One region of the Paenibacillus sp. FSL P4-0338 genome, then DNA from elsewhere that is predicted to be linked to it. Evidence: a T-box and tRNA genes for the amino acid it is inferred to sense, from the RefSeq annotation. Region 1 holds a T-box; the other holds one or more tRNA genes.
What was found. A T-box is a leader RNA that pairs with one kind of tRNA and senses whether it is charged. The one in region 1 lies ahead of pheS (phenylalanine--tRNA ligase subunit alpha), so its partner is inferred to be a tRNA-Phe.

Region 1 (7,524 bases):
TAAGGGTCGTAGAATAAGAGTTGTTTGTTCCCAGAGTCAAGTCGGTGCCAAGCGTCAGAGTTTTCTCATGAGACTGTCCATAAGGATCGATAACCTGAAGGATGAGCTTATGCTGGTAAGCGCCTGTCTGGTAGGTAGTATCCTGATTGAGATTGTAATTGAACGTCACAGCAACGCTGCTTGCGCCCTTGGTGAGTTCCCCTGTAGAGCTGGTAACTGCCAGTGTATAAGGGAAAAACGGAACGGAGGCCAGAGTGATCAGAGGCGTAACCTCAGCCGGTGTCAGTGTCAGCGCTGCCGTATTCACGTATCCCGTCGCAGCCGTTCCTGCGGCAGTCAGTTTGCCATCCGCAATTGCTTGGCTGATATACAGCTGAAGATCTGCGGTGTCCAGAGCGGACGGAACTTTTGCCCAGAAGGTGACGAGTGTTTTGCCCTCAGGGCTGGTTGACAGCTCGGACTGGTTGGCGGTTGCTTCAAAATATTGCCCGTCAGCAGTCCTGAACTGTGCGTACAGACGGGCCAGATCTGCCTGCCGGACTTCGTCGCTGTTCATTTCCACTTCGCTGTACACAAGGCTCGAGCCGGTTCCTCTATACAGGAGGGTGAGGCGTTCCTTCACGGTGGCTTGTTTGCCGGTGGCCGTGATCTTGAAGGCTTCCCCTGCAGCTAGCGGAGCTACACTCTTAACGGCACTGTCGCTTGTGCTGAGAGAGAGGAACTGCGATACTTCTGTACCCTTGGTCTCCTGGAGAATGAGCTTGACTTGTCTGAAATCCAGGGTGTATGGAATACGACCTTGAACCGATATCTGAGTGCTGGCACCAGGGGCAAGGACCGAAGAGCTGTTGTTCGTATAAGTCTGGGCAGAGGAACTGAGATCCTTCTGATCCACCAGGAGTATTCCGGTAAAAGCAGGCAAAGTAATGGTCTTGGACGTTGCATTGCGTATCGTCATTCTGGCCTGTACCAGATCCTCGCTGCCCCAAGGCAGACGCAGCAGGGAGTCCAGAGAGACAGCGAAGGTGCCGTAGGTATTGGTTACGCTGGTCTCGGCGGCGAGATGAATCTGGCTCTCCGGCGTATAAGGGATGCGGAAATAGGCCACAGGCAGCGTTACCTTATCCGCGCTGGTTGCAGGAGCAATCATGCGCAGCTCCAGCGAATCCTGAGCCAGCTCCAGCGGAACACTGGCACTCAGCTCAATCAGCTTGTCTTCCAGCGGCTTCAGGGTCAGGCTGCTCAAGGCTGTGGACGTCACCGGGAAGCTATAGCCTTCCGCCGACTGGACGTTAAGCTCATAAGCAGGCAAAGTAACCGCTGTGCTGCCGGTATTCTTCACCCGGAACTGATAGCTCCACACACCGTTCCCGTTATCCGCATGCACAGTTGCCTTCAGCAGCTGCATGTCCACCATATTGCTGGCGATGGAGACCTTTTTGGTATAGCCCGCCGCTACAGTGAAATCTGCGGTTACCGCAGCCGGAAGCGCGTAGGAAGAGACAGGCAGGTACAGCTTGAGTCCTTCATCCAGCTTAGCGATCTGTAGCGTCATCTTGCTGAGATTCATGTAGGAGGGGATCTCGGTCATATAATAGAGCGTCTTCTTCTCCTGAGGCTGAAGCTTGAATGCGGAGCTGCTGTCATCCAGTGTAAGTGTGAAGACAGAGCCGCCCGAGGATTTCAGGTACAAGGTGTAGCCCGGATCTGTAAGCACTTTGGTACCCAGATTGGTTAAGCTAAGCCCGACCTTGGCATAGACTTTGCCGTTATAGTTGTAGATTTGCACGGATTCGGCTTTGGTGCCGGCTGTAATACCGCCGAGTTCAACCTTTCGGGTCTCCCCTGTAAGCGAGGACAGAGAATAATTGGATGGGACCGTGAACGTGCCTATCCGCTGTTCATAATTAGCGGCGCTGAAATTCCAGCCGTATATGTTGATTTTAAGTCCTTTGACAGAGGCGGCAGTTCCAATATTCGCATAGTATGTAAGGCTGGTGCTCTGTTTTGCGGGGATTTTCTTGACTGTACTGTCTGCACTGACCGGAATTCCCTTAATTACGCTGCCGCCCGCAGTTACAATTTTGGAGAAATAGTCCGCCAGATTGACGCTGCTGCCGGCAGTATTGGAATAGGTTAGCGTGTAGGTGAGAATATTACCGCCGGTTTGGCTCTGAATCCCTACATGGCTCAGCTTCACTTGAAGCGTGGTACCGAGCTTGAGCGCACTTAGACTGTTAAGTGTAGAGACTTCCGTGACCGCGCTTGCTGCTGTGGCAGCCGTTGAACCGGATGAAGCAGCATAGGCCGTGGTTCCCGGGCTTCCTGCGGTTTGAATTGCGGCAAATGTGCTGAGCAGCAGCAGAACAAATGCTTTTTTTCGTGTGAGCATGTAATTTCCTCCTTGAATGATCTCATAAGGCAAAATATCAGCATTGACTGAATGCCCGCTGAAAAAAAGCCGTCAAACCGCGCTGAAGCTTAAAAGAAGCTAAAAAAATAAGCGGAATTTGCGCGGCTTGTCAAACGGGCTGTTTTTGCATATAATAGATGGGCATATCTTCCCAAGCGGAGGATCGAAGTGCAGAGGTTATAATCCGCATACATGCAATGATGGAGAAGAGTACGCAGTGCCTGGCTTACAGGGAGGAAGCGCCGCAGATTGAGAGCGTTTCTAAGAGAGCAGAGCTGCCGAAGTTCACTCCGGAGCAGTTCCCTGAATGTGCTTCAAGGCTTCCTTGAAGAGCGCTAGTAGGGGGGACCGGCCGCAGACCGTTATTTCTGTATAAAGTGAGACAGGTCTTTGCCGCACCGAAAGAGGGAATATTGCTCTTAAGGGAAGCGTACGGCCGTCTAACAAGGGTGGTACCACGGTCTTTTCGTCCCTTTACCGGGAGGAAAGGCCTTTTTTTGTTGAACAATACGAGATTTGAGGGGGCAGTACAAGCCATGAAAGACAAATTGGAAGCACTGAAGGCTGAGGCACTGACGAAGCTGCAGGCGGTATCCGATCCGCAGATTCTGAATGACCTGCGCGTCAAATACCTTGGCAAAAAAGGCGAGCTGACAGAGGTTCTGCGCGGTATGGGCGGACTAAGCGCGGAGGAGCGTCCGGTGATCGGCCAGGTGGCCAATCTGGTGCGCAGCGCGATTGAAGAGGTGATCGGCGCCAAGCAGGAGCTGTTCGAGCAGCAGGAGACGCAGAACCGTCTCAATGCAGAGAAGGTCGATGTAACCCTGCCGGGCCGCGGCATGCCCCAGGGCGGGATTCATCCGCTCAGCCGGGTGATTCAGGAGATCGAGGATATTTTCATCGGCATGGGCTACAAGGTGGCGGAAGGACCGGAAGTGGAGACAGATTATTATAACTTCGAGGCGCTTAACCTTCCGAAGAACCATCCAGCCCGCGATATGCAAGATTCCTTCTATATTACGGAAGACATTCTGATGCGCACACAGACCTCGCCGGTTCAGATCCGCACCATGCAGGCGATGAACGGGGAGACTCCGGTCAAGGTTATCTGTCCGGGCAAGGTATTCCGCCGTGATGACGACGATGCGACCCACTCCTTCCAGTTCCATCAGATCGAAGGTCTGGTGATCGGACGCAATATCCGCATGAGCGACCTGAAGGGTACCCTGCAGCAGTTCATGAAGGAGATGTTCGGTCCTAGCGCGGGCATCCGCCTGCGCCCAAGCTTCTTCCCGTTCACCGAGCCTAGCGTTGAGGTGGATGTAAGCTGCTTCAAATGCGGCGGCGAAGGCTGCCGGCTCTGCAAGCAGAGCGGCTGGCTGGAGATTCTCGGCGCCGGTATGGTGCACCCGAATGTGCTGCGGATGGGCGGATACGATCCTGAGGTCTACAGCGGCTTCGCGTTCGGCATGGGCGCTGAACGGATTGCGATGCTGAAATACGGCATCGATGACATCCGTTACTTCTACACGAATGATATGGGTTTTGTGAAGCAGTTCAAGGGTATTTAGGGATTTGGCGGGTGTGTATGGGGCGCGAGGGACGCTTGTAAGAAAAGGTAGTGAGGTGCTGGTTTACTTTGAATCAAAGACTGTATTAGAAGGGCCGGAGGGGAATTTTGGAACTGGAGGAGCGGTAGCGACCGCCTTTAGGATTTAATTTCTACTGCAGCCAGCAGTGTAATCAGGAAATTCAATCCTAACAGCGGCCGGAAGTCCAAAACTTCTCTGGAGGTTCTGCTAGTGCAGGATGCTTCGAAGTAACCTAGGGAGCACACAGACCTTTGCTTCGACTTCTGCGTGCCCCGGCGCAGGCCGGCATGGAGATCAATACATCTGAAACAAAAAGGAAGTGTGCGATTATGAAAGTATCAACCGCCTGGCTGGCCGATTATATATCGCTGGAAGGGGTGACCGCAGATAGCTTGGCGGACAAAATCACCACCGCCGGTATCGAGATTGACGGAGTAGAACGCCGCAACAAAGGGATTTCCGGGATTGTGACCGGCTACGTGAAATCCAAAGAAAAGCACCCGGACGCCGATAAGCTGAATATCTGTATCGTCGATGCGGGACAGGGCGAGGATCTGCAGATCGTCTGCGGAGCGAAGAATGTCGCAGCGGGCCAGAAGGTTCCGGTCGCGCTGGTGGGCGCCAAGCTGCCGGGCCTGGAGATCAAAAAAGCCAAGCTGCGCGGCGTGCTGTCGCAGGGGATGATCTGCTCGGCCAAAGAGCTGGGCCTGAACGACAAGCTGCTGCCCAAAGAGCTGCAGGAAGGCATTCTCGTGCTGCCGGAGCAGACCGAGGTGGGCCAGGATATTCTCAAGGTGCTCGGACTGAATGACGAAATCCTTGATTTCGACCTGACGCCGAACCGTTCCGACTGCCTGAGCATGATCGGTGCCGCTTATGAGGTAAGCGCGGTGCTGGGCCGTGAGCTGAAGCTGGCTGATCCGGCGGCAGAGCTCGTGGAAACGGGCGGCAAGGCAGCGGACTCCATCACGGTTACAATTGAGGACGAGGCTTTCTGCAGTCATTATGCCGTGCGTTATATTGCCGGAGTGAAGACCGCGCCGTCCCCGCTGTGGATTCAGAACCGCCTGATGGCAGCCGGGGTACGTCCGATTAACAATATCGTAGACATCACCAACTATGTGATGCTGGAATATGGACAGCCGCTGCATGCATTTGACGGCGGGCAGCTCCAGGGCGGAACCATCGGTGTACGGTTTGCCCGTGAAGGTGAAGGACTCGTTACCCTTGACGGACAAGAGCGCAAGCTGGAGCCGCAGATGCTGGTTATTGCCGATGGTTCAGGCGCAATTGGCCTGGCTGGAGTGATGGGCGGACTCTCTACAGAGGTTACCGCTGACACCGTTAATATCGTACTGGAATCAGCCGAATTCGATGGCGGAACGGTACGCAAGACCTCGCGTCAGCTTGGTCTGCGCTCGGAAGCGTCCCAGCGGTTCGAGAAGGAAGTCGATCCGAATGCGGTCATCCCTGCGCTTAACCGTGCGGCTGCACTGATTGCCCGGTATGCCGGTGGAACGGTGCATGAAGGGATTGTTCAGGCCGGCAGCGTCTTTGGTCAGGAGAAGGTGCTGCAATTATCGCTGGAGAAGCTGAACCGCTATCTCGGCACGGATCTGTCGCTGCTGGAAGTGAAAACCCTGTTCGGACGTCTGCACTTCAAGTGCGGTGATGCCGCCCAGGGAATCATTGAGGTCCAGGTACCGACGCGGCGCGGCGATATCACCCAGGATGTGGATCTGATTGAAGAGATCGCCCGCTTGTACGGCTACGACAATATTCCGACCACCCTGATCGAAGGCACTACGACGCCGGGCGCGCTTACCAGACAGCAATCTCTGCGCCGCGAGCTGCGCCGCCTGCTCTCGCTGGGCGGATATCAGGAGGTTATGGGCTATTCCTTCATCCAGCCGGAGCAGAGCAACCTCTTCCCTATGCTGGCGGAAGGCAAGCAGTCAGTGAAGCTGGCGATGCCGATGAGCGAGGAACGGAGCGTGCTGCGTACTAGCCTGCTGCCGCAGCTGCTGGACATTGCGCTCTACAACACGAACCGCCGCCAAGGCGATCTGGCGTTGTTCGAAATCGGCAATGTGTTCTTCACGGAGGAAGAAGTACTTACCCGCCAGCCGAGCGAGCTGCCGGTGCTGGGGCTGCTGCTGAGCGGTACGCGTGCAGCCAAGCAGTGGAACGTGACTGCCGAGCCGGTGGACTTCTTCGACCTTAAGGGTGCGCTGGAGACGGTATTTGCGCATCTGGGTCTTACGGATCGCGTAGTCTATGAAGGGGACGCGCCTGAAGGCTATCATCCGGGACGCTCCGCTTCCATCTATCTGCTTCAGGCAGAGGGCCGCGTGAAGATCGGTTCGATGGGACAGCTTCATCCCGAGCTGCAGCGCCGGATGGATCTGGAGGATACCTATGTATCTGAAGTCCTGCTGCAGCCGCTCTATGATGAGGCGCGCGCTCAGCTGCAGTACAGCGAGCTTCACCGCTTCCCGGGCATGGAACGGGACATTGCGGTGGTAGTGGATGATGCAGTTCCGGCAGGCGATCTGATCACAGCGATCCGTGAGCATGGCGGCACTCTGCTGCAGAATGTGCAGGTATTCGATATCTACACAGGAGGCAAGATGGAGGCAGGCAAGAAGAGTGTTGCCCTGTCACTGTTGTACCGCCATACCGAGCATACGCTGACGGATGAAGAAGTTGTGGAAGTGCATGACAAAGTGGTCTCTGCGCTTGAACAAACTTTTGGTGCAGAATTAAGAAAATAGCAGGAATTGTGCAAAGCCGCAGCGAATCCATTTAGAAACAGAGATTCGCTGCGGCTTTTCTGTACCCATGTGAAGTGCGGAAGAACATGCAAATAAATGCAATGGACGCGTGCTTTTGCCAAAGGTCAGGAAATCACGCTACAATAGGAGCAAGAGCAAAGAAACCAACTTAGAATCCGCACACATACAAAGGAGGGCACAACTGTGGCTATGGACCGGACCCGTGTCGCCGTGGAGATATACGGAACTTCCTACAAGCTTGTCGGAAGCAGCACAGAATATATGAAACAGGTCGCCCGTCATGTCGATGAGCATATGCGTGCAATATCGAAATCACATTCCAGACTGGATACGCCGCGGATTGCGGTGCTTACAGCTGTACATATGGCAGAGCAGGCAATCCAGGTTCAGGATTTCAAGAATGAGCTGAATATGCTGACCGGTGAACGCACTGAGCTTCGCGTGGAGGTGTCACGCCTTCAGGAAGCGCAGCGTGAACAGCAGGAAGAATATGAGAAGCTGGAAGCGGCTACGAAGGAAGAGGCGGCGCGGCTGATTGCTGCCGCTGAAGAAGAACGCTCCAGGCATCTGGAGCAGCAGGAGCAGGAGAGGCAGCTGCATGCCCAGCTGCTGGAGGAAGAGAAGCAGGCGGCGGCCGCAGCCCGTGAGCACCTGGTGCAGGAGCTGAAGGTGCGCGAGGATGAGCTTAAGGCGCTGCGTGAGGGTCATGAAGCAGAGCAGGCTG
Region 2 (7,524 bases), on a different contig from region 1:
CTGGAGGCCCGAACCCACGCATGTTGAAAAATGCGGGGATGAGGTGGGGGTAGCGGAGAAATTCCAATCGAACTCGGAGATAGCTGGTTCTCCCCGAAATAGCTTTAGGGCTAGCCTCGGTGAATGGAGTGGTGGAGGTAGAGCACTGATTGGGTGCGGGGCCCGCAAGGGTTACCAAGCTCAGTCAAACTCCGAATGCCATTAACTTCTTGCCGGGAGTCAGACAGTGAGTGCTAAGATCCATTGTCAAAAGGGAAACAGCCCAGACCATCAGCTAAGGTCCCCAAGTGTGTGTTAAGTGGGAAAGGATGTGGAGTTGCACAGACAACCAGGATGTTGGCTTAGAAGCAGCCACCATTGAAAGAGTGCGTAATAGCTCACTGGTCGAGTGACTCTGCGCCGAAAATGTAACGGGGCTAAACACACCACCGAAGCTATGGCTAGATGCTTTGCATCTGGGGTAGGGGAGCGTTGTATGTGGGTTGAAGGTGTACCGTAAGGAGCGCTGGACAGCATACAAGTGAGAATGCCGGTATGAGTAACGAAAAGATCAGTGAGAATCTGATCCGCCGAAAGCCCAAGGTTTCCTGAGGAAGGCTCGTCCGCTCAGGGTAAGTCGGGACCTAAGGCGAGGCCGAAAGGCGTAGTCGAAGGACAACAGTTTGAAATTACTGTACCACCGTAATCCGCTATGAGCGATGGGGTGACGCAGGAGGGTAGTGACGCGGACTGATGGATGTCCGTCTAAGCAGTGAGGCTGGTGTGTAGGCAAATCCGCACACTATTAAGGCCAGGCTGTGATGGGGAGCGAAAATTATAGTAGCGAAGGTCATGATCTCACACTGCCAAGAAAAGCCTCTAGTCAGGAGAAGGTGCCCGTACCGCAAACCGACACAGGTAGGCGAGAAGAGAATTCTAAGGCGCGCGGAAGAACTCTCGTTAAGGAACTCGGCAAAATGACCTCGTAACTTCGGGAGAAGAGGTGCCTCGGTAGGGTGAATAGCCCGAGGGGGCCGCAGTGAAAAGGCCCAAGCGACTGTTTAGCAAAAACACAGGTCTGTGCGAAGCCGTAAGGCGAAGTATACGGGCTGACGCCTGCCCGGTGCTGGAAGGTTAAGGGGAGTGGTTAGGGGTTAAACCCGAAGCTGTGAACCGAAGCCCCAGTAAACGGCGGCCGTAACTATAACGGTCCTAAGGTAGCGAAATTCCTTGTCAGGTAAATTCTGACCCGCACGAATGGCGTAACGACTTGGGCGCTGTCTCAACGAGAGATCCGGTGAAATTTTAATACCTGTGAAGATGCAGGTTACCCGCGACAAGACGGAAAGACCCCATGGAGCTTTACTGCAGCTTGATATTGAATTTGGGTACGATCTGTACAGGATAGGTGGGAGCCGTTGAGGCAGGAGCGCAAGCTTCTGCGGAGGCGCCGTTGGGATACCACCCTGATCGTATCTAGGTTCTAACCTAGTGCCCTTATCGGGTACGGGGACCGTGTCAGGCGGGCAGTTTGACTGGGGCGGTCGCCTCCTAAAGAGTAACGGAGGCGTTCAAAGGTTCCCTCAGAATGGTTGGAAATCATTCGCAGAGTGCAAAGGCATAAGGGAGCTTGACTGCGAGACCTACAAGTCGAGCAGGGACGAAAGTCGGACTTAGTGATCCGGTGGTACCGCATGGAAGGGCCATCGCTCAACGGATAAAAGCTACCCTGGGGATAACAGGCTTATCTCCCCCAAGAGTCCACATCGACGGGGAGGTTTGGCACCTCGATGTCGGCTCATCGCATCCTGGGGCTGAAGTAGGTCCCAAGGGTTGGGCTGTTCGCCCATTAAAGCGGTACGCGAGCTGGGTTCAGAACGTCGTGAGACAGTTCGGTCCCTATCTGTCGTGGGCGCAGGAAATTTGAGAGGAGCTGTCCTTAGTACGAGAGGACCGGGATGGACGTACCGCTGGTGCATCAGTTGTTCCGCCAGGAGCATGGCTGAGTAGCTACGTACGGACGGGATAAGCGCTGAAAGCATCTAAGCGTGAAGCCCCCCTCAAGATGAGATTTCCCAGTATGTAAGACCCCTTGAAGACGACGAGGTAGATAGGTTGGAGGTGGAAGTGCAGCAATGCATGGAGCTGACCAATACTAATCGGTCGAGGGCTTATCCAAATTTCTAACACGCAGATTCGTTTCGGATTCAGTTTTCAGGCGATCAAGCCTGATATGTATATTCCCTGATAGCTCAGTTGGTAGAGCACTCGACTGTTAATCGAGTTGTCACAGGTTCGAGTCCTGTTCGGGGAGCCATATGGAGAGGTGTCCGAGTTTGGCCGAAGGAGCACGATTGGAAATCGTGTAGGCGCCACAAGCGTCTCGAGGGTTCGAATCCCTCTCTCTCCGTAGCAATACTTTTTACACAGCATGGCTCGTTGGTCAAGGGGTTAAGACACCTCCCTTTCACGGAGGTAACATGGGTTCGAATCCCATACGAGTCACCAATTTTTTGGAACTGATACATGGAGGCTTAGCTCAGCTGGGAGAGCATCTGCCTTACAAGCAGAGGGTCGGGGGTTCGAACCCCTCAGCCTCCACCATCTATCTTTAACCGAATAGATTTTGTTCAATGACGCGGGGTGGAGCAGCCCGGTAGCTCGTCGGGCTCATAACCCGAAGGCCGCAGGTTCAAATCCTGCCCCCGCAACCAATTTGGAACCGTGGTGTAGTTGGCCTAACATGCCTGCCTGTCACGCAGGAGATCGCGGGTTCGAATCCCGTCGGTTCCGCCATTTTTACCAAATTATTTATATGGCTCGGTAGCTCAGTCGGTAGAGCAAAGGACTGAAAATCCTTGTGTCGGGGGTTCGATTCCCTCCCGCGCCACCATATACAACTTAATATGCCGGTGTAGCTCAATTGGTAGAGCAACTGACTTGTAATCAGTAGGTTGGGGGTTCAAGTCCTCTCGCCGGCACCATCCGTGGAGGCTTAGCGAAGTGGCCAAACGCATCAGACTGTAAATCTGCTCACGTACGTGTTCGGTGGTTCGAATCCATCAGCCTCCACCATTTTTAGGGGCATAGTTTAAAGGTAGAACAACGGTCTCCAAAACCGTTGGTGTGGGTTCAATTCCTGCTGCCCCTGCCAAGTAATTTCATATAAAAGAATCATATGGCGACCGTGGCGAAGGGGTTAACGCACCGGATTGTGGTTCCGGCATTCGTGGGTTCGAGACCCATCGGTCGCCCCATTTCTTTTATAAGAATTACATAGCAGTACAACTTAAAAGCTTCACATGGCGACCGTGGCGAAGGGGTTAACGCACCGGATTGTGGTTCCGGCATTCGTGGGTTCGAGACCCATCGGTCGCCCCATTTTCTTTTAAACAATATATTGGGGATTAGCCAAGCGGTAAGGCAACGGACTTTGACTCCGTCATTCATAGGTTCGATTCCTATATCCCCAGCCATTATATGCGGACGTGGCTCAGCGGTAGAGCATCGCCTTGCCAAGGCGAGGGTCGCGGGTTCGATTCCCGTCGTCCGCTCCATTTCATGTGGTGCCATAGCCAAGTGGTAAGGCAAAGCTCTGCAAAAGCTTTATCCCCAGTTCAAATCTGGGTGGCACCTCCATTATTTTTTTGGAAATTATATATGTATACGCCGGCGTGGCGGAATGGCAGACGCGCTCGACTCAAAATCGAGTGGGAAACCGTGGAGGTTCGAGTCCTCTCGCCGGTATAATAATAAAAAGGATCTTACATCTACTTAGGAGTAGATGTAAGATCCTTTTTATTATTAGTGCTCTTATGACTGTAGAGAATCAATTAGAAATGCTTTTGTTGAAAAATTGGGTAAAAAAGAAGCACATTCCTGGCTTACATACTATCCCAAGGGGAGGATGGTGATGTCAAGAGGCTTTGGTTAGTTCTTCAGCCATTACCAGCCATTATACGTTGAGGTGACTCGGTAAGTAGAGCATCACCAAGACGGGCTCGACTTAAAATTGAGCGGAAAGTCGTGGAGGTTCGAGTTCTCTGGCCAGTATTTTAAAAAGGGTTATTATGAATAAATGGTTTTGTGTTATATTATAGGTAAAACCTGTATGCAAAAATTGCAACTAAGTAAGAGGGACTGATTCATGGTAAAATTAAGTGTACTTGGAAATAAGATGGTGATACAGAAAGTTATTATGGGATTTTCACTGTTCTCAATGTTTACAACGCTTCTCCATAAGTATTCAGGAGATGAGCAAATCATTCTGTTCCTCACTGTAGTTATTTTTCTTTTTTTTGTGAATGATTTCACTAGAGAAAGGTATCAGAAGCATACCAGCATGATGTGGATTGTATCCTTTATTTTCAGTAATGTATTGGCAGGATTCTTACTCTTTAAAATTTACTGTATTGGTACTCAGATTTACATTATTATATTACTGGTCGAAATCATTGTAAGCACACATAAAATTCCTATATATATTTTGGGGTTACATTTTACTATTTTTGCTGCTTCGCTGATAGCTGATCATACCACTCTCAGAGATATTTTATCATCTTATTTAATCATCATATCTATTGTCTACCTGTTTCGAAACGGAGTGCTTGAGAAGTCTAGAACTCAAGAGCTAAATCAGGAATTGCAGCTGGCAAATAATAAACTTCACGAATACTCTCATAAGATACAGGAGCTGACGATTTCAAAAGAAAGAACAAGGATTGCCCAAGAGCTCCATGACTCCCTGGGACATTATCTTGTCGCCTTAAATATGAACCTTGAATATGCTAGTACAGTCGTTAACATAGAGCCTGATAAAGCAAGATCGGCTATTAATAAAGCCCATCAGCTCTCTAAAGAATGTATTGTTGATCTTCGGAAAACTGTAGTTCTTCTAAGCGAGGAGCGACTATCCAAAGAACTTGAACAATCCCTTAGTGAGATGTTCAACAACTTTACCGGCACAGACAAGATTCAATTCGAACTGGATATGGATCAAGAAATAGAATATACAGATTCGGATATCAAGAATTGTATATATAAAACTGTTCAGGAGTCCATAACTAATGGCATCAAACATGGGAAGGCCACACGTTTCTCAATTGCCATTTACAAATATTCCGATCATATCTCCTTGCTTATTCATAATAATGGAACTGGCAGTAAGGAGATCATTAAATCTAAAGGGATTCAAGGGATTGAGGAGAGAATTTTAGCCTTGGGAGGGAGTGTTTTTTTTCATTCGAATAACTCTTCAGGATTTAACGTTGAGGCCAGTATTCCCAGAATTGCTGACGATTTTGAGGTTAACAAGGAGGAACATTCATGGTGAATATTATTATAGTGGATGATCAGCAAATTGTCCGGGAAGGCTTGAAGATGATTCTTAGTCTGAATAATGAAATCAGTGTAATCGGTGAAGCTTCTAATGGGGAAGAGGCACTGGAGCTTCTAACCTATAGCTCTCCCGAAGTAATTCTCATGGACATCAGAATGCCTGTAATGAATGGAATTGAAGCAACCAAATTGGTCAAAGCTAAATATCCTGATATTAAGGTGATTATTCTAACCACCTTTAACGACAATGAGTATATATTTGCAGGCCTTAAAAATGGAGCTGACGGATATATATTGAAGGATTCAGGTGCCCAGGAAATTATTTCGTCCATTAAGACCGCCTGTGAAGGAAACATCCTTTTAAATCCGAAGATTACACGGGAGGTAGTGAACGCTCTGAACTCAGCACAGAATACAGGAACAGAAATTATACGGAATGAGCAAATTCTTCAGTTACTTACACCACGTGAGCTTGAGGTCGCCAAATGCATTATGGAAGGCAAAAGCAATAAAGAGATCAGCACTAACCTGTTTATTACTGAAGGTACTGTTAAAAACTATGTCTCGCGAATGCTGGAGAAGCTTGAGCTTAAAAACAGAACAGAATTAACACTTTGTCTGCAAAAATCACTGTAATCCCGGTATGTGCGCAGACTGAGGTTTCAGTTAAGCCGTCCTTATCGTAATCCGTCTATCTCAGACGGATTACGATAAGAACGGCTTATTTATTTTTGCCTCCTGTATGACTAAAGTAATCAACATAACTGGTTACTAAAGTAATACTCGGATTGAGTACTATAGTGAATATTTATAAGTGGATGCGGGGGGTACAATGAGAACAGATCAGAAATGAACGAGAGGTGCTTCGCAAATGCTTGAATTAATTAATTTGACCAAAACCTACAATAACGTCAATGTGGTTAACAATATTTCGCTAAGTGTGAAGCGTGGTGAAATTTTTGGCCTATTAGGTCCTAACGGAGCAGGAAAATCAACGACTGTCTCTATGATCAGCACAGTGCTAACACCCAGCGGCGGAAGTATTATCATCGATAATAAATCACTTAAGGATCATCCTATTGAGATCAAGAGAATCATGGGGATCGTACCGCAGGATCTGGCTTTGTACCAAGCTTTAAGTGCCAAGGAGAATCTGGAGTTCTTCGGGAGTCTATACGGACTTGGCGGAAAAAAGTTAAGAAGCAGGACGGATGAGGTTCTAGAGATTATAGGGCTGCAAGACAAAAGAAGCCAGGATGTGGCTGAGTTCTCCGGAGGGATGAAACGCCGGGTCAATATTGGAGTGGCACTTATGAACAATCCCAAGCTATTGATACTTGATGAACCTACAGTAGGTATCGATCCTCAATCCCGAAATCATATTCTGGAGACAGTAAAAAGACTGAATCAGGAAAGAGAAATGACTGTGATCTATACGAGTCATTACATGGAAGAAGTAGAGTACTTATGCAGAAATGTTGCCATCATCGACCACGGATCTTTGATTGCTCAAGGAACGAAAGAAGAATTAAAGCATGGCTTGGCTGCTTGTGACACACTAACGGTGAATTTTAGCGAAGCGAGTAAGGAAGCGCTTGAACAGCTAAAACGGATCTCCGGAATATCTAAGGTGGATATAACAGGTAATCAAATCAGGATGCTGGTTTCAACCAGCGACAAGAATGTGATTGAAATTGTTGATGAAATTAAGAATACGGGAATAAAGCTTACCAGCTTCAAATATGAGGAAGTTAACCTGGAGAGTATCTTTCTGCAGATCACAGGAAAGGATTTAAGGGGGTAATGGGGGTGATCAAATGAAAAAGCTACTGCGTTTATTCCTGCTGGATCTGCGGCTGCTGACTAAGAATAAAACATTTTATCTCAAGCTTATTCTGTTTCCATCAATCTTGATACTCATCCTGGGAACTGTGTTTAGTGATTCGAGCTCTCAAATTAAAGCATTTCATGTAGCCTTTTATAATGCTGATAAGGGTGCTTCGGTTGATAATCAGATCATAACATTAGGAAATGTCTTAAGAGATACATTATTGAAACAAGAAGAACTGAAGCGAATCGTGAATTTACAAGAAACAGCTAGTTACGCGGAAGGCAAGCAATTACTCCAAGACGGTAAAGCGGCAGTATTAGTATATGTACCGGAAACCTTCACTAAGGCTGCTATTCATAATGAAAAAGCAGATCTTG

Region 2: it encodes a tRNA-Phe, which carries the amino acid that the T-box ahead of pheS (phenylalanine--tRNA ligase subunit alpha) is inferred to sense. The anticodon was not compared.

What each region holds. Positions count from the first base shown of each region.
Region 1 is NZ_JBBOCG010000002.1:2,001,145-2,008,668, forward strand. It holds gene MKZ07_RS32670 (hypothetical protein) at 1-2,392, opposite strand, end outside; T-box leader at 2,602-2,890, shown strand; gene pheS (phenylalanine--tRNA ligase subunit alpha) at 2,950-3,984, shown strand; gene pheT (phenylalanine--tRNA ligase subunit beta) at 4,335-6,779, shown strand; gene MKZ07_RS32685 (hypothetical protein) at 6,984-7,524, shown strand, end outside.
Region 2 is NZ_JBBOCG010000001.1:4,217,130-4,224,653, reverse strand. It holds rRNA gene MKZ07_RS18505 (23S ribosomal RNA) at 1-2,158, shown strand, start outside; tRNA gene MKZ07_RS18500 (tRNA-Asn) at 2,221-2,296, shown strand; tRNA gene MKZ07_RS18495 (tRNA-Ser) at 2,300-2,389, shown strand; tRNA gene MKZ07_RS18490 (tRNA-Glu) at 2,413-2,487, shown strand; tRNA gene MKZ07_RS18485 (tRNA-Val) at 2,508-2,583, shown strand; tRNA gene MKZ07_RS18480 (tRNA-Met) at 2,617-2,693, shown strand; tRNA gene MKZ07_RS18475 (tRNA-Asp) at 2,698-2,775, shown strand; tRNA gene MKZ07_RS18470 (tRNA-Phe) at 2,797-2,872, shown strand; tRNA gene MKZ07_RS18465 (tRNA-Thr) at 2,888-2,963, shown strand; tRNA gene MKZ07_RS18460 (tRNA-Tyr) at 2,969-3,054, shown strand; tRNA gene MKZ07_RS18455 (tRNA-Trp) at 3,060-3,133, shown strand; tRNA gene MKZ07_RS18450 (tRNA-His) at 3,161-3,236, shown strand; tRNA gene MKZ07_RS18445 (tRNA-His) at 3,285-3,360, shown strand; tRNA gene MKZ07_RS18440 (tRNA-Gln) at 3,381-3,455, shown strand; tRNA gene MKZ07_RS18435 (tRNA-Gly) at 3,462-3,536, shown strand; tRNA gene MKZ07_RS18430 (tRNA-Cys) at 3,545-3,618, shown strand; tRNA gene MKZ07_RS18425 (tRNA-Leu) at 3,648-3,726, shown strand; gene MKZ07_RS18420 (sensor histidine kinase) at 4,127-5,311, shown strand; gene MKZ07_RS18415 (response regulator transcription factor) at 5,308-5,952, shown strand; gene MKZ07_RS18410 (ABC transporter ATP-binding protein) at 6,188-7,120, shown strand; gene MKZ07_RS18405 (ABC transporter permease) at 7,134-7,524, shown strand, end outside.